2 regions of the Streptomyces sp. NPDC017448 genome follow, and region 2 is predicted to be linked to the other one. Evidence: predicted binding sites of a transcription regulator. Region 2 holds the regulator's gene; the other holds the start of a gene.
What was found. The regulator HspR, encoded in region 2, represses chaperone genes until heat shock. The targets are predictions, from matches to a motif close to TTGAGNNNNNNNNNCTCAA.
Positions count from the first base shown of each region.

Region 1: lon (endopeptidase La) is a predicted target of HspR. The motif match lies at 2,589-2,607, and genes of this name have one in related genera.

Region 1 is NZ_JBIRLM010000012.1:109,874-120,201, forward strand. Features, by position in the region: gene ACH4K1_RS20870 (Mu transposase C-terminal domain-containing protein) at 1-1,599, opposite strand, end outside; gene ACH4K1_RS20875 (TnsA-like heteromeric transposase endonuclease subunit) at 1,668-2,321, opposite strand; gene lon (endopeptidase La) at 2,630-5,050, shown strand; gene ACH4K1_RS20885 (polysaccharide deacetylase family protein) at 5,132-5,884, opposite strand; gene ACH4K1_RS20890 (MarR family winged helix-turn-helix transcriptional regulator) at 6,243-6,725, shown strand; gene ACH4K1_RS20895 (hypothetical protein) at 6,780-7,574, opposite strand; gene ACH4K1_RS20900 (nitrate- and nitrite sensing domain-containing protein) at 7,938-10,328, shown strand, end outside.
Region 2 is NZ_JBIRLM010000006.1:26,528-36,855, reverse strand. Features, by position in the region: gene ACH4K1_RS12460 ((Fe-S)-binding protein) at 1-2,075, opposite strand, end outside; gene ACH4K1_RS12455 (sugar transferase) at 2,170-2,832, opposite strand; gene dnaK (molecular chaperone DnaK) at 3,275-5,128, shown strand; gene grpE (nucleotide exchange factor GrpE) at 5,125-5,775, shown strand; gene dnaJ (molecular chaperone DnaJ) at 5,869-7,056, shown strand; gene ACH4K1_RS12435 (heat shock protein transcriptional repressor HspR) at 7,058-7,510, shown strand; gene ACH4K1_RS12430 (hypothetical protein) at 7,629-8,153, opposite strand; gene ACH4K1_RS12425 (hypothetical protein) at 8,214-8,345, opposite strand; gene ACH4K1_RS12420 (hypothetical protein) at 9,017-9,148, opposite strand; gene ACH4K1_RS12415 (helix-turn-helix transcriptional regulator) at 9,338-10,328, opposite strand, start outside.

The sequences.
Region 1 (10,328 bases), on a different contig from region 2:
TACGAACACCTGAGACAGGTCGTAGGGGTCGTAGTGGATCTCCCAGAGACCGCGCTTGGCTGCATGCCCAGAGTGCTGGCGCCGCAGAGGCCCCAACTCGGCGCTGTCGTAGGTGCGGTAGTTGATCCGGATGCCGTAGCCGTTGATGGCCCGCCAGGTCACCGGCAGCAGTTCCAGGTAGTCCTCACCGCGCAGGACCAGCGGCAGGTAGCCGCAGGCCGCGACCAGCGAGGTGTACTTGTCGTTCGGCGACATCGCCTTCTTCGGGCGGAACGGATCGCGCAGAGCATCGTGTGCTCTGGCTTGCCACCCGGCCAGCAGCCACTCATCCAGCAGGTCCTGGAGTTCGGGGACCGTCCAGATGGCCCGGTCCTCGATCCGTTCGCCGCGGCGGGAAACCTCCCGCCCTGTGTAGGCGGGAAGATGCTGGACGAACAGCGTGTTGATCGCGGAGAACGTCGCCTCCACGATGGCCTTGTCGGTCGGCGTGCGCGGACGTGCTCTCTGCACCGAGATGCCGAGCCGGTCGCAGGCCCGTACGAAGGTGTCGGAAATGAACACCTTGCCGCCGTCGATTACGACGGTGTCCGGCACGATCACCGGTTTCGCCGCGGCCTGCTCCATCCGGGCGTCCACGTCCAGCAACCGCAGGTGCGGCATGCGCGACGCTGCCATCCGCAGTGAGGCGGGCCAGCCGGGCCGCATAGGCTCGGGCACCAGCATCCGGGCCAGCAATAGCGAGGCGTCCACCGCCTTGGTGCCCATCGGCCGCAGTACTGCGGCGCAGATCGTCCGCGTCGCGACGTCGACCGCGATCGTCAGATCCGCGCGGGCGGTCAGCCCGGAATCGAGCACCACCATCACATCCAGGGGGGTGGAGTCGATCTGCACTTGTTCCCCGGGGCGGTCGGCGAACGTCGGGGTGAACGGGCCTTCGGGTCGGTTCGCCGTCTGCCGCCGCGTGACGGCCGAGCCGAAGGTGTGCCTCCCCGTGGATAGCGCGTCGATCAGCTTGTAGAAGGTCCGCTGACTCGGCAGCGGCACCACCCCCTTGCCGTGGGTGGCCTCCACCAGCTTGACCACCCGGCGGATCAGTCGGGATCGGGTCCCTGTCGAGTTGCGCGTCTCCGTTTCTAGGGCCTCCTGGACGGCCGCGACCAGCCGAGCGTCCGCCCGCCCCGTCGCCTCCCAGGTCTGCGTCGCCCGTTGGTCCACCAGCCCCCAGACCCCTTGCCGGACGTAGCGCGACCGTCGGCTCTGCACGGTCCGAACGGTCACCCCCAGCTCTTGCGCCTTCGCGGCCATCCGCTCCATCAGCGAGAAGGCGGCTGGGTCATAGCCGAGGCGGGGTGGCGTGCCCGGCGCGGTGCCGGGCAGCAGCCCGGTCTCGACCTCCACCATGTGCTGTTCCCACTCGCGCGCCGCCTCCAGCACCGGCTCCGGCAACGTCGCCAGCAATCCGGACGGCTCCACCGCGGGCAGCGACTCCGTGCCGATGACGGCGAAGTCCGGCGCCGCCATCAGATGCGACGCCAGCACCACCGATTCCGCCCCCGTCGCAGAGCGCAGCCGCACCGATGTGCCGGCGAGCGCCACCACCTGGTGATCCCCGTCGTCGTAGGCGACCCAGTCCCCAGGCCGCAACACCGGCTTGCCCGGCCCTGGTGTCACCGCCGCACCCCCGCTGACACCAGCGAGAAGGCATGCAGTGGCACCGACACATCCGCTGTCAGCTCGTGCGACCACAGCAGGTGAAACAGCACCGGCAGCACCCTGATCGGGTCCCCCACCGAGGAGGCCCCGCCCATCAGCGGTTGTGGCTCGGAGTACGCCGCCAGCAGCTCGGAGGCCACCGGTTCCGGCCGGTGCCGGGGGTGGCGGTAGCCCGCTAGCCAGCGCACATTGCGCACCACGATCGCGTCTGGCGCACCCACCAGCCGGAACTCCCACCCCACCTGAGAGCAGGCTGTCTGCGTCGCCTCAAACTTCGCCACATCCCGTGGCTTGCGCCGATCCGCCGGGCGGCAGTCGACCACCACCGCCGTGCCGTCGTTACGGCGCGCGAAGTAGTCCGGCGCGTGCGAGACGCTCTTGCCCGCATCCGACCGCCAGAACAGCCAGAACGGCTGAGACGAGATCCCCACCACCGACGGGTCGAAGTCCAGGAGCATCACGTGGTCGCGCTCCAGCCAGGACTCGTACCCGATGTGCCCGCCCACCGTGGACGACCACCACAGGCCCGGCAGGTGCCGCTGACCCTTGTACGACTTGAACGCGCGTACCGGCGCGGCGTCCTCGAACCGGACTGCCCAGGCATCCACCAGCGGGCGACGAAACCCAGACCCGTCCCGGTCGGCGTACGCGACTTCGAACCCCTTCGCCGGCGGCCCGGAGGCACCGCCCGGCAGTACCCCTAACGAACCTGCCACGACTCTCTAACACGAGCCCGCGACGAAAGGTCACTCTGCAAGACGAAAGGCCAGACGAAGGACGAAGCTGCAAAACGAAGAGATCCATGTCAAAGGACAGCCGGAGCCTGATCGCTCAGAGCGAACATCGGCTCGGGAACATTCGGCGACTCACAAGCATTGAGTCCACATAGCTCAACTTGCCTGCCGAAGGGGAGATCATGACTCACGAGTCCGAGGCGTTCACTCCGATCGACCTGCCCGTGCTGCCGCTCGACGACGAGGTCGTCCTGCCCGGCATGGTGGTGCCGCTCGACCTGTCCGACGCCGAGGTGCGCGCCGCCGTCGAGGCGGCGCAGGCCGCCGCCCGTCCCGGGGGCGGCAAGCCCGAGGTGCTGCTGGTCCCGCGGATCGACGGGACGTACACGGGGACCGGCGTCCTCGGCACCGTCGAGCAGGTCGGACGCCTCTCGGACGGCGACCCGGGCGCCCTCATCCGGGCCCGCGACCGCGTCCGCATCGGCGCGGGGACCAGCGGCCCCGGCCGCGCGCTCTGGGTCGAGGGGACCGTGCTCCGCACCGCCGCGCCCGACCCGCTGCCCGGCTCCGCCGCCGAGCTGGTCAAGGAGTACAAGGCGCTCGCCACCTCCTGGCTGAAGAAGCGCGGCGCCTGGCAGGTCGTGGACCGCGTCCAGCAGATCGACGACGTCTCCGCGCTCGCCGACAACGCGGGGTACTCGCCGTTCCTCACCACCGCCCAGAAGGTCCAGCTCCTGGAGACCGTGGACCCGGTCGCCCGGCTGAAGCTCGCCATCCAGTGGCTGAGCGAGCACCTCGCAGAGCAGGACGTGGCCGAGGCCATCGCCAAGGACGTCCAGGACGGCGTGGACAAGCAGCAGCGGGAGTTCCTGCTGCGCCGCCAGCTGGAGGCCGTGCGCAAGGAGCTGTCCGAGCTCAACGGCGACCCCGAGGGCGAGTCCGACGACTACCGGGCCCGCGTCGAGGCCGCCGACCTCCCCGACCACGTCCGCGAGGCCGCGCTCAAGGAGGTCGAGAAGCTGGAGCGCTCCAGCGACCAGTCGCCCGAGGGCTCCTGGATCCGGACCTGGCTGGACACCGTCCTCGAACTGCCCTGGACCGTGCGGACCGAGGACGCCTACGACATCCGCGGCGCCCAGGAGGTCCTGGACGCCGAGCACGCCGGGCTCAAGGACGTGAAGGAGCGCATCACCGAGTACCTCGCGGTGCGCAAGCGCCGGGCCGACCGGGGCCTCGGCGTCGTCGGCGGACGGCGCGGCGGCGCGGTCCTCGCCCTCGTCGGCCCGCCCGGCGTCGGCAAGACCTCGCTCGGCGAGTCCGTCGCGCACGCCATGGGCCGTGAGTTCGTCCGCGTCGCGCTCGGGGGCGTCCGGGACGAGGCGGAGATCCGCGGCCACCGGCGTACGTACGTCGGCGCCCTGCCCGGACGGATCGTGCGGGCCATCAAGGAGGCCGGTTCGATGAACCCGGTCGTCCTGCTGGACGAGATCGACAAGGTCGGCTCCGACTTCCGGGGCGACCCGGCCGCCGCCCTCCTCGAAGTCCTCGACCCGGCGCAGAACCACACCTTCCGCGACCACTACCTGGAGGTCGAGCTCGACCTCAGCGACGTCGTCTTCCTGGCCACGGCCAACGTCCTCGAAGCCATCCCGGAGGCCCTGCTCGACCGCATGGAGCTGGTCCGCCTCGACGGCTACACCGAGGACGAGAAGGTGGTCATCGCCCGCGACCACCTGGTCCCGCGCCAGCTGGAGCGGGCCGGTCTGGAGGAGGGCGAGGTCGTCCTGGAGGAGTCGGCGCTGCGCAAGCTGGCCGGCGAGTACACCCGCGAGGCGGGCGTGCGGAACCTGGAGCGGTCCGTCGCCCGGCTGCTCCGCAAGGTCGCGGCCCAGCACGAACTGGGCGACCGCGAGCTGCCGTTCGCGGTGAGCGACGCGGAGCTGCGCGGGCTGATCGGCCGGCCGCACCACGTGCCCGAGTCCGCCCAGGAGCCGGCCGAGCGCCGCACCGCGGTGCCGGGCGTGGCCACCGGGCTCGCGGTGACCGGGGCGGGCGGCGACGTCCTCTTCGTCGAGGCGTCGCTCGCCGATCCCGAGACCGGGGCCTCCGGACTGACCCTGACCGGCCAGCTCGGGGACGTCATGAAGGAGTCGGCGCAGATCGCGCTGAGCTTCCTGCGCTCGCACGGCGCGGAGCTGGAGCTGCCGGTCGGGGACCTCAAGGACCGGGGCGTGCACGTCCACTTCCCGGCGGGCGCGGTCCCCAAGGACGGCCCCAGCGCCGGTATCACCCTGACGACCGCGCTGGCCTCGCTGCTCTCCGGCCGCCTCGTCCGCACGGATGTGGCGATGACCGGCGAGGTGTCGCTGACCGGACGGGTGCTGCCGATCGGCGGCCTCAAGCAGAAGCTGCTGGCCGCCCACCGGGCGGGCATCACCACGGTGGTGATCCCGCAGCGCAACGAGGCCGATCTGGACGACGTCCCGGCCGAGGTGCTGGAGAAGCTGGACGTCCGCCCGGTCACCGACGTCCGCCAGGTGCTGGAGATCGCTCTCACCCCGGCCTCGGCCGGGGCGGAGGAGAGGGTTCCGGCGGCGGCCTGACCGCCGCCCACCGGCCCGGAGGCCGCAACGGCCCGCTTCCCGCTTCGGCGGGGGCGGGCCGTTCCGTGCGCGGGGGAGCCGTCAGGGGCGGTAGACCGTGCCCGGCTGCGGCTCGGCGGGGGCCATCAGCTCGGGGACGGTCACGAAGGTGTAGCCGTCCTTCTGGAGGGCGTCGATGATTCCGGGCACGGCGGGGACGGTGCCCTTGTAGATGTCGTGCAGCAGGATGACGCCGTCCTTGCCCGCCTGGTCCAGGATGCGCTTCTCGATCAGAGCGGAGTCGTTGGTCGAGTAGTCCTTGGCGGTGGCGCTCCACAGCACCTGGGAGAGCCCGAGCTCCTTGCTGATCCCGGAGACCGTGTCGTCGGTGCGGCCCTGCGGCGGACGCATCAGCCGGGGCTTCTTGCCGGTGATCTTCTCGATGGCGTTCTGGGTCTTCTCCAGCTCGGCCCGTATCGCGTCCGGCTCCTGGTCGGTGAGGACCTTGTGCGTCCAGGTGTGGTTGGCGACCTCGTGGCCCTCGTCCTCGATGCGCCGCACCACGTCGGGGTACTTGAGGACGTGGTGCTTGCCGAGCAGGAAGAAGGTGGCGTGCACCTTCTTCTCCTTGAGGATGTCCAGCAGCCGGGGGGTGTCCTCGCCCGGCCCCGCGTCGAAGGTCAGCGCGATGCACTTGGCCTTGCGGCAGTCCACCGGTCCGAACGTCCCCTTGGCGTCCGACGCGGCCTCCTCGCGCGCCGAACCCGGGGCCGTCGTCTCCATCGAACAGCCGCTCAGCGCCAGTGTGAGCGCCGTCACCAGTGCGGCGGTCAACCCGATCCCGGACGGCGGCATCTTTCTCGGCACGGCGTAGCGCTCCTCTGCGTGGGGGAAACCCGCACAGATGTGCGGTACGCCGAGGACTATACATAGCGGGTATACGCAGGGTTCATAGTGGGGTTCCGGACGGCCTGGAACCCGGCGGCCCGGGGTGCGGGCGCCGGGGCGGACCGATCGCGGGGCTGGGCGGTGAGCGGGGCGGGGGCGGCCGGGGCCGGTGCCGGTACGCGGTCGAGGGCGCCGTCGAAGCGCTCGCGATCGCCGGTGGCGGGGCCGCCGCCGGCCTGCTCCTGCGAAATACTGGCCGGACTGCGACGTTGACCGTTCGCGGAGGAAACTTTCATCGGCAGGAAACCGTACGAGGGGTGCTGACGTGCGCGGGAGCCACAGCGGGCCGGAGCCGCGCCCGGTGGACGGGGGCGGGGTGGACCAGGAGTTCCTGGCGCTGGAGCGGGAGCTGGCGGTGTTCCTGCGCCGGGCGCGGGCCACCTCGGGCGAGATGGCCCGGCAGGTCCACCCCGACCTGGAGCCCGCCGCCTACGGCCTGCTCGCCCGGCTGGAGGAGGCGGGGCGGCAGCGGACCACCGGGCTGGCCGCCTACTTCGGCGTCGGCAAGGCCACCATGAGCCGCCAGCTCCACTCCCTGGAGAACCTCGGGCTGGTGGCCCGCGAACCCGACCCGGCCGACGGGCGCGCCTGGCTCGTCCACCTCACCGCGGAGGGGCTGGACCGCTTCCGCGGCGTCCGGGACGCCCGCCGGGAGAGCTACCGGCGCAAGCTGGCCGGCTGGGATCCGGCCGAGGTCGCCGAGCTGGCCCGGCTCCTGCACCAGCTGAACGGCGGCGCGGAGGGCTGAGCCGGGCGGCCGGTCCGCGGACGGCCCGCCCGCCGGCCCTCCCGCGGCCCGCCGTCAGTCCAGCTCCACCAGGAGCGCCGTGGCGTCGTCGTGCGTCTTGCCGCGCCCCAGCCGTACGCGCCCCGCCGCCGCGTCGGCCGCCTCCAGCTCCCGTACCCGGTCGATCAGCCCCCGCGGCCCCGCCTTCCGCAGCAGCCCCAGTGCGTCCGCCCAGCCGCCCTCGCCGAACATCTCCGTCCAGCGGGCCGCCCCGTCCGTCAGCGCGGCGAGAGCCCGCACGTCGGCCGCCGGGGTGCTGCCCGTCACCGCGCGGGAGGCCACCGACGGGTCGGCGGCGGCCGTGAAGAAACCGCCCTCCCGGTTGCGCACCGTGGCGTCGGCGATCTCGTTCGAGGCGAGCGAGCCCGGCGGCAGCCGGTCCAGCCGGTCGTCGAGGACGGCCCGGACCGTGCCGTCGCCCGCCTCCAGCAACAGGGCCGAGTCGGAGAGCACCAGGTGCTCCACGACGTCCGTCCCCCAACGCGCCAGGACCACGGTCGCCTGAGGGGTACGCACGTGAGAAAGGTCACAGGTGACCCGGTGGGTGTCGGCTGTACGGGAGACGGCTTCGGCCAGGACCTCCGTCAGGGGCAGATCAGGGCGGGAACCGGACAGTTCCGCCAGCGCGCCGCCCAGCCGCGCGGTGAACCACGGGACCGAGTGCACACAACCGTCGTCCCCCGGCGGCGGGGTGACGCCGTCGAGCAGGACCAGTACGCCACCCTGGCCCGACGCGGGAAGAGCCCCGCAGACCCAGTCCTCGTTGGGGCGTTCGGGGCTGCCGGGCGCGGAGGCGAGTTCGATGCGCATGCCGCCAGTCTGCACGACCCCTTCACCGTCTCCTCACGCGGCCGAATATGGCCTGTACCAGCAGGTCAAAGCGGCGCGCCGAGCGGAAGGGAAGGCTCCGTGAAGGGTGCGGGCGGGCATCCTGCCAAAGGCGGAGCGGAAGTTCCACCCGGTGGTCCACGCATGGTCAGGGACGGGCCGGGGGAGACTTGTTCGCCAACTCCGGAGTGATGTTCACTCCTTCGAGTGGCGGAGCGGTTGATGCGCGCCCCCCTCTCAAAAGCGCTGGAATGGTCGGAAGCCGTACCAGGAGCGGGGCGCCCTTCCATGTGACCGTGCGTCACCTCTGCTTCAAGGGTGGACGAGTCAAGATTGCGAGCACCGGTGCAGAAGAAGCGGCCGCGGAGCAAGGGCACGACGCGCGACGGTTCCGGGGCGACGCCTCCGGCGCCCGGCGCGGAGAAGCGGACCGTGCGGGTGCGCAGCCGACTGGTCACCGGTGTGGCGGTCGTCGGCGTCATCGTCGTGGCGGCGGGCGCCCCCGCCGTGCTCGGCGCCTCCGCCGATCTGACCGAATCCCAGCGGCTGGTCACCCTCGCCGAGCTGAACCAGCAGGCGGTCGCCCTCGGGCACTCCCTCGCCGACGAGCGCGACGCCGTCACCGCCTACATCGCCGAGGGCCGTGACGAGGGGGCCGAGGGCGACGCCGCCAAGAACCGCGCGGCCCGCGCCACCCGCGTCGACCAGCAGATCGACGAGATCCACGAGGCGGCCTCGGCCTCCCTGCGCCGCGACCTCTCGACGGTCGCCTCCCTGCGCCGCGATGCCCTGACCGGCAAGGGCTCGGCCCTGGAAGCGCACCAGGCGTACTCCGACGTCATCGCCAAGCTGCACGGCATCGCCGCCGAGCTGGCCGAGAGGACTCCGCCGCGCGCCGAGGCCACCCGTGCCCCGCTCACCCTCGGCGGAGCCTCCGAGCAGGCGGCCGCCACCCGCGGCCTCCTCCTGGCCGCGCTCGCCGTGCCGGGCGCCGAGCCGACGGCGCCGCAGACCGACCCCTTCACCGGGCTGCCCGTCCAGACCCGGGACGAGGGCGACACCCGGGCCGCCCGCGAGCGCGACGAGCTGAGCGCCGCCGCCCAGCAGGCCCGCGTACGGGAGCTGGCCGCGCTCGCCGACTTCGACCAGGCGGCGGACCCGGAGGCCCGCGACAAGCTCTCCGCCACCGTCACCGGCTCCGAGGTCAACAACGCGGAGAAGTACCTCGCCCGCCTCACCGACCGCCCCGAGCTGTCGGAGGCGGAGCGCCGGATCGACCCGAAGAAGCTGGAGGCCGCGCTCTCCGCCCGGGTCGACCGGATGCGCGGCGTCGAATCCGCCCTGACCACCGGCCAGGTCCGCGATCTGGAGAGGCTGCGCGACGACGACGTCACCGCCCTCGAACTGAGCATCGCCCTGCTCGGCGGCTGCTTCCTGCTCGCGGTCGGCGTCTCCACCGCCGTCGCCCGCACCCTCACCCAGCCGCTCGCCGTCCTGCGCATCGGGGCCGCCCGCCTCGCCGAGGACCCTTCGAGCGCCGAACCGGTCCGCTACACCGGCCGCAACGACGAGTTCGCCCAGGTCGTCCGGTCGCTGAACACCCTGCACGGCAGGTTCTCCACGCTGCACCAGGACGTCACCGGCCGGGTCGAGAGCCTCTCCGGCGAGCGGGCCAAGCTGATCGAGGGACGCGAGGCCCTGGTCGCCCAGCGGGCGGAACTCCAGGCGCACGTCACCGAACTGGCCACCGAGCTGGAGCGGCTGCGCGGCACGGTCGACCACACCTTCGTCAACCTCTCCCTGCGCACCCTCGGGCTGGTCGAGCGCCAGCTCGGCGTCATCGAGAGCCTGGAGGAGCGCGAACAGGACCCGGAGCGCCTGGCCACCCTGTTCAAGCTGGACCACATGGCCACGGTCATGCGCCGGCACAGCGAGAACATGCTCGTCCTCGCCGGCGCCGAGCACAGCAACGGCCACGCCGGACCGATCCCGCTGGTCGACGTGGCACGCGCCGCCGTCAGCGAGATCGAGCGGTACGAGCGGGTCACCATCCAGTCGCTGCCGCCGCACGCCCAGATCGCCGGGTTCGCCGCCGACGACCTCAGCCACCTGCTGGCCGAACTCCTGGAGAACGCCACCTCCTTCTCGCCGCCCGACTCCCCCGTGGAGCTGTCCGGCTGGCTCCTGGAGAACGGCGAGGTGATGCTCTCCGTGTCGGACGAGGGCATCGGCATGTCGGCGGGCCGGATGGACGAGCTCAATGCCAGGCTGGCGGACCCCGCCTCGTTCGAGGCGGGGGAGCGCCACGTCGACGTGGCCGGGGCCGGGCTCGGCCTCCAGGTCACCTCGCTGCTGGCCGCCCGGCACGGAGTGCGGGTCCAGCTGCGCGAGCAGAAGGGGAGTGGTGTGACGGCCGTCGTCGTCCTGCCCGAGGCCCTGCTGCCCCACTCCCTGCCCGCCGGCCCGCCCCCCGCCGTGCAGATGTCCGGTGACGCCCCCGCGCTCAACCTGCCGGGCTCGGTCGCGGAGGCCAACTCCAACGCCCTGCCCAGCCGTTCGTCGGCGCCCGCCTCCGCCGAGTCCGACGCGGGCGCGGAAGCGGAAGCCGACGCCGTATCGGCGTCGGAGGCGGAAGCGGCCGGGCCGGACGCCGAGGAGGTCCAGGACCCCGCCGCGGATGCCGCCCCGGAGTCCCCGCCCGCCGTCGACCCCATGATCGCCGCGGCCGAGCGGACG
Region 2 (10,328 bases):
TTGAGGGCGAGGGCCTCGTCGACGCGCTCGGTGTTGATGCGCTTGCCGATCCGCTCCTCCATCCACATCCGGGCCCCGCCGGCGCCGCAGCAGAAGCCGCGCTCCTTGTGGCGGTGCATCTCCTCGTTCCGCAGCCCCGGGACCTTCGCGATGATCTCGCGCGGCGGGGTGTAGATCTTGTTGTGGCGGCCCAGGTAGCACGGGTCGTGGTACGTGATCAGGCCCTCGACCGGGGTCACCGGGATCAGCCTGCCCTCGTCGATGAGGTGCTGGAGCAGCTGCGTGTGGTGGATGACCTCGTACTCGCCGCCGAGCTGCGGGTACTCGTTGGCGATCGTGTTGAAGCAGTGCGGGCAGGTCGCGACGATCTTCTTCGACGACTTGGGCTTCGTCGCCGTCGCGCCTTCCTCACCTTCGGCGGAGTCCTCGCCGAACGCCATGTTCAGCATGGCCACGTTCTCCTGGCCGAGCTGCTGGAACAGCGGCTCGTTGCCCAGGCGGCGGGCGGAGTCGCCGGTGCACTTCTCGTCGCCGCCCATGATCGCGAACTTGACGCCCGCGATGTGCAGCAGCTCGGCGAAGGCCTTGGTGGTCTTCTTGGCCCGGTCCTCCAGGGCGCCCGCGCAGCCGACCCAGTACAGGTAGTCGACCTCGGTGAGGTCCTCGACGTCCTTGCCGACGATCGGGACCTCGAAGTCGACCTCCTTGGTCCACTCGACGCGCGCCTTCTTGGCGAGCCCCCAGGGGTTGCCCTTCTTCTCCAGGTTCTTGAGCATCGTGCCCGCCTCGGACGGGAACGAGGACTCGATCATCACCTGGTAGCGGCGCATGTCGACGATGTGGTCGATGTGCTCGATGTCGACCGGGCACTGCTCGACGCAGGCGCCGCAGGTGGTGCAGGACCACAGGACGTCCGGGTCGATGACGCCGTTCTCCTCGACGGTCCCGATCAGCGGGCGCTCGGCCTCGGCGAGGGCGGCGGCGGGGACGTCCTTGAGCTGCTCCTCGGTGGCCTTCTCCTCGCCCTCCATGGTCTTGCCGCCGCCGGCCAGCAGGTACGGGGCCTTGGCGTGCGCGTGGTCGCGCAGCGACATGATCAGGAGCTTCGGGGAGAGCGGCTTGCCGGTGTTCCAGGCGGGGCACTGCGACTGGCAGCGTCCGCACTCGGTGCAGGTGGAGAAGTCGAGGATGCCCTTCCAGGAGAACTGCTCGACCTGGGAGACGCCGAAGACCGCGTCCTCGGCCGGGTCCTCCCAGTCGATCTCCTTGCCGCCGCTCGTCATCGGCTGGAGCGCGCCGAGCGCGACCTCGCCGTCGGCGTTCCGCTTGAACCAGATGTTCGGGAAGCCCAGGAAGCGGTGCCAGGCGACGCCCATGTTGGTGTTGAGCCCGACGGTGATCGCCCAGATCATCGTCGTACCCAGCTTGATCATCGCGAACAGGTAGACCAGGTTCTGGAGCGTTCCGACGCTCAGCCCCTCGAAGGCGAGCACCAGGGGGTACGAGACGAAGTACGCGGGACCGTAGCCGTCCACGTGGTGGAGCGCGCCCTCCAGCCCGCGGAGCACCAGGATCGCGGCGCCGATGACGAGGATGACGGTCTCGACGAAGTACGCCTGGCCCATCTTGGAGCCGGTGAACCGCGACTTGCGGCCGGCCCGCGAGGGCAGGTTCAGCTGGCGGATCGCGATCAGGACGAGGATGCCGACGGTCGTGCCGAGCGCGATGAACTCGATGTACATCTCGTACGGCAGGAACGTGCCGATGTACGGCAGCACCCAGTCGGCCTTGAACAGCTGCCCGTACGCCGTGACGATCGTCAGGCCCAGGGTCAGGAAGCCGACCGCGACGAACCAGTGGGCGACGCCCACGATTCCCCAGCGGTTCATGCGGGTATGGCCGACGAACTCCTTGATCAAGGTGATCGTCCGCTGCTTGGGGTCGTCGGTGCGGCTGCCAGCCGGTACCGCCTGTCCGAGGCGGACGAAGCGGTAGATCTGCGCGACGGCTCGGGCGACGAGCGCAACGCCGACGACCGTCAGCACCAGCGACACGATGATCGCGGCGAGTTGCATGAGTGGGGCTCCTCGGGCCTGCGAGAGCGGGATCCATTGGGGTACTGCCTACTACTAAGCAGTAACTTAATTAGTCTGTGCTGACACTATCCACTTAGTCCACCCCGCTGCAGCCGGGCGGGCGGTGATCTGTGTCGCTCAGGTGTGCCTTGGTCCGACGCGACGCGGGGAGAGCCGTCCGCAGGCAGTCGCGTGCGGCTTCGGCCAGGATCGCCAGGTCGAGCACGACTCCATGGTGCTCTGCGTAGTGCTGGTCGAGCAGGGCGGGGTCGTCCCACGGCAGGCCCGAGCGGGCCCGTACCTGTGCCAGGCCGGTCAGCCCCGGGCGCAGTTCCCGCCGCCAGCGCCGGGCGCGGGGGCCCGTGGCGCGCGGGTCGCCGGGGGCGAGCGGGGCGGGGCCGACGAGGGCGAGGTCGCCGCGTACGACGTGGGGGAGCCGGGAGAGCACGTCCAGGCGGAACCGCCGCGTGCGGAGCGTGCGCAGGGCGAAGACCCGGCCGTCGAGACCGGTGCGGGGGCGGCGGTCCCAGGCGCCGCCCGGAGTGCGCCGCAGGGTCAGCACGAGGGCGGCCGCCGCCACGGCGGGGGCGGTCAGGGCCAGCAGCGCGGTGCCGAGGACCAGATCCAGCGCGCGCTCGGCCGTCGTGCCCGTCGCCCGGGGGAGGAGGCGGTCCGCGAGCCGCCCGGCCCGGTCGGCGAGGCCAGAGAGGCGTGCGGCGGCGCGGGAGGGGAAGCAGCTCCTCGCGGATCCGGAGATCGCTCCGTACGGGTGCGGGTGCGGGTACGGGCCGGAGCCCCGGGGCCGCCGGGCCGCGCCGCCCGCCTCCTGTGCGTACCGCGTCCTTCTTCTCTGCCGGGCGCGCCGCTGCCTCGCGTCCTGTCTCGCGTTCTGCATCGCGCCCGCCCGGGTTCGAAGGTTCGATGGGGTGACGGTCCACGGTGGAACCTGCCGGTCGGTGACGGTTGCGGCCGTCTCGCGGCATTTTGTGACAGAACGATCCCATGGTGGGGCCGTGGGACGGGTGGTGTGCGAGGGGTGTGGCGTGCTTCGGGGCGGTGGTGTGGTGGCGGCACCTGCGCGGATGTGGTCCGCGTAAGCACTTAAGTTGAGCGTGCTCGACTCAGGTCTGTTGACGCATGCGGCGGTGTGATGCATCCTTGAGTCAGATCCACTCAAGTAGTCAGTTGGAGGAATTGAAATGGCACGTGCGGTCGGCATCGACCTGGGCACGACTAACTCCGTCGTCAGCGTTCTCGAAGGCGGCGAGCCCACCGTCATCACCAACGCCGAAGGCGCCAGGACCACGCCGTCCGTCGTCGCCTTCGCCAAGAACGGCGAGGTGCTCGTCGGCGAGGTGGCCAAGCGCCAGGCGGTCACCAACGTCGACAGGACCATCCGCTCCGTCAAGCGCCACATGGGCACGGACTGGAAGATCGACCTCGACGGCAAGAGCTTCAACCCGCAGCAGATGAGCGCCTTCATCCTGCAGAAGCTGAAGCGCGACGCCGAGTCGTACCTGGGCGAGAAGGTGACCGACGCGGTCATCACCGTCCCCGCGTACTTCAACGACTCCGAGCGTCAGGCGACCAAGGAGGCCGGCGAGATCGCGGGCCTGAACGTCCTGCGCATCGTCAACGAGCCGACCGCCGCCGCCCTGGCGTACGGCCTCGACAAGGACGACCAGACGATCCTCGTCTTCGACCTCGGTGGCGGCACCTTCGACGTGTCCCTCCTGGAGATCGGCGACGGCGTCGTCGAGGTGAAGGCCACCAACGGCGACAACCACCTCGGTGGCGACGACTGGGACCAGCGCGTCGTCGACTACCTGGTGAAGCAGTTCGCCAACGGCCACGGCGTGGACCTGTCCAAGGACAAGATGGCTCTCCAGCGTCTCCGCGAGGCCGCGGAGAAGGCGAAGATCGAGCTCTCGTCCTCGACCGAGACCACGATCAACCTGCCCTACATCACGGCGTCCGCCGAGGGCCCGCTGCACCTGGACGAGAAGCTCACGCGCTCGCAGTTCCAGCAGCTGACCGCGGACCTCCTGGACCGCTGCAAGACCCCGTTCCACAACGTCATCAAGGACGCGGGCATCCAGCTCTCCGAGATCGACCACGTCGTTCTCGTCGGCGGCTCCACCCGTATGCCCGCCGTCGCCGAGCTCGTCAAGGAGCTGACCGGCGGCCAGGAGGCCAACAAGGGCGTGAACCCGGACGAGGTCGTCGCCATCGGCGCCTCGCTCCAGGCCGGTGTCCTCAAGGGCGAGGTCAAGGACGTCCTGCTCCTCGACGTCACCCCGCTCTCCCTCGGCATCGAGACCAAGGGAGGGATCATGACCAAGCTCATCGAGCGCAACACCACGATCCCGACCAAGCGGTCCGAGATCTTCACGACGGCCGAGGACAACCAGCCGTCCGTGCAGATCCAGGTCTACCAGGGCGAGCGCGAGATCGCGGCGTACAACAAGAAGCTCGGGATGTTCGAGCTGACCGGTCTGCCGCCGGCCCCGCGCGGCGTTCCGCAGATCGAGGTCGCCTTCGACATCGACGCCAACGGCATCATGCACGTCGCCGCCAAGGACCTCGGCACCGGCAAGGAGCAGAAGATGACCGTCACCGGCGGCTCCTCGCTGCCGAAGGACGAGGTCAACCGGATGCGCGAAGAGGCCGAGAAGTACGCGGAGGAGGACCACGCCCGCCGCGAGGCCGCCGAGTCGCGCAACCAGGGCGAGCAGCTCGTCTACCAGACGGAGAAGTTCCTCAAGGACAACGAGGACAAGGTCCCCGCCGACGTCAAGACGGAGGTGGAGACCGCGGTCGGTGAGCTGAAGGAGAAGCTCAAGGGCGAGGACACCGCCGAGATCCGCACGGCCACCGAGAAGGTCGCGGCCGTCTCCCAGAAGCTGGGCCAGGCGATGTACGCCAACGCCCAGGCCGAGGGTGCGGCCCCGGGCGCCGAGGCGCCGGGCGACGGTCAGGCCAAGGCCGACGACGACGTCGTCGACGCCGAGATCGTGGACGACGAGAAGGACACCAAGGGCGGTGCGGCGTGACCGAGGAGACCCCGGGCTTCGAGGAGAAGCCCGACGTCCCCTCCGGCGCCACCCCTGACGACGCCGAGCCGAAGGCCGCCGACCCCTCCGAGGAGGAGGCGGCGGCCCCGGCCGGGGACACGGACGAGACCGTCGGCCTGACCGCCCAGCTGGACCAGGCACGCAGCGCGCTCGGCGAGCGCACCGCGGACCTCCAGCGGCTCCAGGCCGAGTACCAGAACTACCGCCGCCGCGTGGAGCGGGACCGGGCCCTGGTCAAGGAGGTCGCCGTCGCGAACCTCCTGTCCGAGTTCCTTCCCGTGCTCGACGACGTCGGCCGCGCGCGGGAGCACGGCGAGCTCGTCGGCGGCTTCAAGTCGGTGGCCGAGTCGATGGAGACCGTCGTCGCGAAGCTGGGCCTCCAGCAGTTCGGCAAGGAGGGCGAGCCCTTCGACCCGACGATCCACGAGGCCCTGATGCACAGCTACGCGCCGGACGTCACCGAGACGACCTGCGTGGCGATCCTGCAGCCGGGGTATCGCATCGGCGAGCGCACCATCCGCCCCGCGCGGGTGGCCGTCGCCGAGCCGCAGCCGGGCGCCACGCCCGCCGCGGCCCAGGAAGAGAAGACCGACGACGAGGAGAGCGGTGGCACCGAGGAGGTCTGACGACGCGTCTGACCACCTCGGGGCCCACCGCGCGGCCCGGCGGCCGGCCCACGGGCCGGCCGCTCGGCCGATCGTCCGGAAGGAGGGACGTCGATGAGCACGAAGGACTTCGTCGAGAAGGACTACTACAAGGTTCTCGGCGTCCCGAAGGACGCCACCGACGCCGAGGTCAAGAAGGCGTACCGGAAGCTCGCCCGCGAGTACCACCCGGACGCCAACAAGGGCGACGCCAAGGCGGAGGAGCGCTTCAAGGAGATCTCCGAGGCGAACGACGTCCTCGGCGACCCCAAGAAGCGCAAGGAGTACGACGAGGCGCGCGCCCTCTTCGGCAACGGCGGCTTCCGGGCCGGCCCCGGTGGTGCGGGCGGCAACTTCAACTTCGACCTGGGCGACCTCTTCGGCGGGGGCGCACCGGGCGGTCAGGGCGGCGCGGGCGGCGGCTTCGGCGGCGGGGGCGGTCTCGGCGACGTCTTCGGCGGGCTGTTCAACCGGGGCGGCGCGGGCACCCGCGTCCAGCCCAAGCGCGGCCAGGACATCGAGTCCGAGGTGACGCTCAGCTTCACCGAGGCGGTCGACGGGGCCACGGTCCCGCTGCGGATGTCCAGCCAGGCGCCCTGCAAGGCGTGTTCCGGTACCGGCGACAAGAACGGCACCCCCCGGGTCTGCCCGACCTGTGTCGGCACCGGCCAGGTCTCGCGCGGCAGCGGCGGCGGATTCTCGCTGACCGACCCCTGCGTGGACTGCAAGGGCCGGGGCCTCATCGCCCAGGACCCGTGCGACGTCTGCAAGGGCAGCGGCCGGGCGAAGTCGGCGCGCACCATGCAGGTGCGGATTCCGGCGGGCGTCTCGGACGGCCAGCGGATCAGGCTGCGCGGCAAGGGCGGCGCGGGCGAACGCGGCGGACCGGCCGGCGACCTCTACGTCGTCGTCCACGTCGACGCCCACCCGGTCTTCGGACGCAAGGGCGACAACCTCACGGTCACCGTGCCCGTCACCTTCCCGGAGGCGACGCTCGGCGGCGAGGTCAAGGTCCCCACGCTCGGCGGCCCCCCGGTCACCCTGAAGCTTCCCGCCGGCACCCCCAACGGGCGTACGATGCGCGCCCGGGGCAAGGGCGCCGTGCGCAAGGACGGCACCCGCGGCGACCTGCTGGTCACCGTGGAGGTCGCGGTCCCCGGGGAGCTGGACCAGGAGGCCAGGGACGCCCTGGAGACCTACCGGAAGGCCACCGCGGACGAGGACCCGCGGGCGGAACTGTTCCAGGCGGCGAAGGGAGCTTGAGATGGACGGCCGTCGACGCAATCCGTACCAGCTGACCGATGAGACACCGGTGTACGTGATCTCGATCGCGGCCCAGCTCTCGGGCCTCCACCCTCAGACGCTGCGCCAGTACGACCGTCTCGGCCTGGTCTCCCCGGACCGTACGGCCGGGCGCGGCCGGCGCTACTCGGCCCGCGACATCGAGCTGCTGCGCACCGTGCAGCAGTTGTCGCAGGACGAGGGCATCAACCTGGCGGGCATCAAGCGGATCATCGAGTTGGAGAACCAGGTCGCCGCGCTCCAGCAGCGCGTCGCCGAGCTGTCGGCGGCGGTGGACGGCGCGGCGGTCGCCATGCAGCAGCGCGAGGCCCAGGTGCACGCCTCGTACCGCCGCGACCTGGTGCCGTACCAGGACGTGCAGCAGGCCGGTGCGCTGGTGGTCTGGCGGCCGAAGCCGAAGCGGCCGACGGAGTAGGCGCCGACCGCCCGTCACAGGCGAAAAGGGGGCCGGGAGAGCGGATCGCACGCTCTCCCGGCCCCCTTCCGCGTATGTACCGGGCGCCGCGCGCGTACGTACGCGCCCGGCGCCCCCTCTACGGCAGGAGTTCGCTGACCGTCTCGACCAGCATCATCCACATCGGCTGGCCGCCGGTGCCGAAGGCGGCCGCCAGCGTGTAGGCGATCGCCGCGTCGAGGGGCTCCACCGTGGCCCCGTCCCGCCATTCGGCCAGGACCCGGCCGTCGCCGCCCGAGGAGAAGTCCCCGACGCGCTTGCCGTCGCGGAGGAGCCGGCTGCTCGGGATCGAGTCGGGCACCAGCCGGTAGGACGTGCCCGCGCAGCGGACGTCGACCCGGTAGGAGCGGCGGCGGAGCTTTCCCTTGCCGGGCTTGATCGTCGCCTCCTCGCCGTCCACGGTGAGGGTGAGGTGGCGGGGGTCGCGGGTGCCGATGGCGATGTGGTCGTCGACGGTCGCGCCGGGGGCGCGGGTGAGGACGGTGCGCGGGATGCGCTCGCCGCTCACGACGAGTATCTCGCCGTGTTTTCCGGTGAGTTCGACCAGGATGCTGCCGAAGTGGTCGTCCTCGACGGCGGCCGGCAGGGGGGTGGTGTCGGTCATCTGGGCTTCGTGGTCCTCGGAGTCGGTCCGGCTGCGCCTGTGGAGCGCCGCGCCGGCGGCTCAACCGCGCCGGCGTGCCTCTACGATGCCCGAGCCGACGAGGAGGGCGCCGAGGTGGGTGCGACTGGTGGCGCCGAGGGTCTGCATGAGCCGGGCGATGTGGGAGCGGCAGGTACGGACGCTGATGCCCATCTTGCGGGCGACGACGTCGTCGATGTGGCCTTCGGTGAGGAGGCGGGCGATGCCGCGCTGGACGGCGGTGTCCGGGTGTCCGGTGGGGCCGCGGAATGGTTCTCGGCCAGCGGAACGGCCTGCGCCCAGAGGACTTCGTACACCTGGATGAGGTAGGAGACCAGAGCCGGGTGGCTGATGCGCAGCGCGGTCGTGCCATCCGCCGAGGCGGGGACGTAGGCGACCGCACGGTCCATGATGATGAGCCGTTCGACGGTCAGCTCGGTGGTGCGGACCTGGACGTGCTGTGCGGGCACCTGGGCGAGGTAGTCCCGGACGGAGCCGCTGTAGCGGGCCGGGTGCTGGTAGATGTGCCGGACCCGGACACCGTGCTCGATCGCGGTGTGGGCGTTGGCCAGGGCCGTCCTCAGCACCGCGGGTGGACGGTTGCTGCCGGGCTGGGCCGTCCGTATCTCGTCGGTGGCCGTGGTGGTCGCCTCGTCGATGGACGCCTGGATGGTGGCGCTTCCTTCGAGCACGGTGATCGCCAGGTTGGGGTCGCCCTGTGCGAGGGCGGTCAGCGGCAGGAGCGAGTGGCTCAGCGTCGCGGCGAGACGCAACCGTTCGTCGATCTCCCGGGAGACGGGCTGCAGGAGGTGGGCCGGTGCGGAGGAGGGCGGTACCGGACGCAGTCAGTCGGCGTCCCACGGATCGGGGTGCACGAGGGACAGCTCGATGAGACAGGGGGCGGCGGAGACGTCCGTACGCGCCAGCCGTCCGGTTCGCAGGGCGGCCCCGTACATCCGGAGCGCCGGCTCGCACAATTCGGCTCTTCCGTGCGGTGGGCGCCCTGTTCTGTCCTTCTCGATGACCATGGGGTATCCCCCCGCTTCGTGCAGTGCAACAAGTGGACGGTGGTGCCGGCCTGGTTGTGGGGCGATGGTGGAGGAGACGGGGAGCGGGGAACCCCCCGGACGAACCTGGGTGTGGCCGTGCTCTCCCCCATTGTGCGGTCACGCCCGGGCGGTGGGGGGGAGTGCGGGGTCCGGTCCGGATTCCAGAATCCCTGACCGTGCTATGAGGTAACCGAGTTGGGCTCTGCTGTTGCTGCCCAGCGCGACGCTGAGTTTGGCGATGTGGGAGCGGCAGGTGCGTACGTTCATGCCGAGGCGGCGAGCGATCGCCTCGTCGACATGGCCTTCCACGAGGAGTTTCGCGATGGAATGCCGTACCCCGGAGATGCCGTCGGACGGGGAGTCGTACGGAATCTGCTCCTGGAGGGGGACCGCGCGGTGCCAGAACTGCTCGAAGACCTTGGTCAGGTACTCCACGATGCCGGGGTGCCGCAGTTCGAGGGCCACGGTGCGGTCGTCCGTGGCCGGTATGAAAGCGACGGTGTTGTCGAAGATCATGAGCCGCTCGATGAGCTCTTCGAGCGTTCGGATCTCCACCTTGCTGTCGGCCATCTGTGCCGCATAGCTGAGAGTTCCGTGGCTGTGGCGGACGGTGTGCTGATACAGGGTCCGCATGCCCACACCTCGGGCGGTGAGCATTCTGCCGCGTTCCATCGCGATGGTCAGCGCGTTCTCGCTGCGTCCTCCGCCGGGCTGAATCGTGAGGACTTCCGAGTGGCACTCCGCCAGGGCGAGTTCTATGGACGCGTTGATGCGGTCGATGCCTTCGAGGACCGTGATGGCGTGCGTCATCGGCGGTGCCTGCGCGCTGATCGCCATGAAGGGTTCGAACGCCTCGGTGAGTTCGACCGAGCGACGCCTCCGTTCCTGGATCTCCCGCTCGATCGGGTGGAGCCGCTGCGTCAGCGCTGCTGACGGCGGCACTGGCCGGAGCCAGGTGGGATCGTCGGGATCGGGGTGCAGAAGAGCGAATTCGAGCAGGCAGGGAGCGCCCTCCGCCTCGGCACGAGCTATCTTGCCCACGCTCAGCGCGCTCGCGTAGAGCCGCGCCCCCTCGTCGCACATCGCGCTTACCGCGTGGGGATGTGTC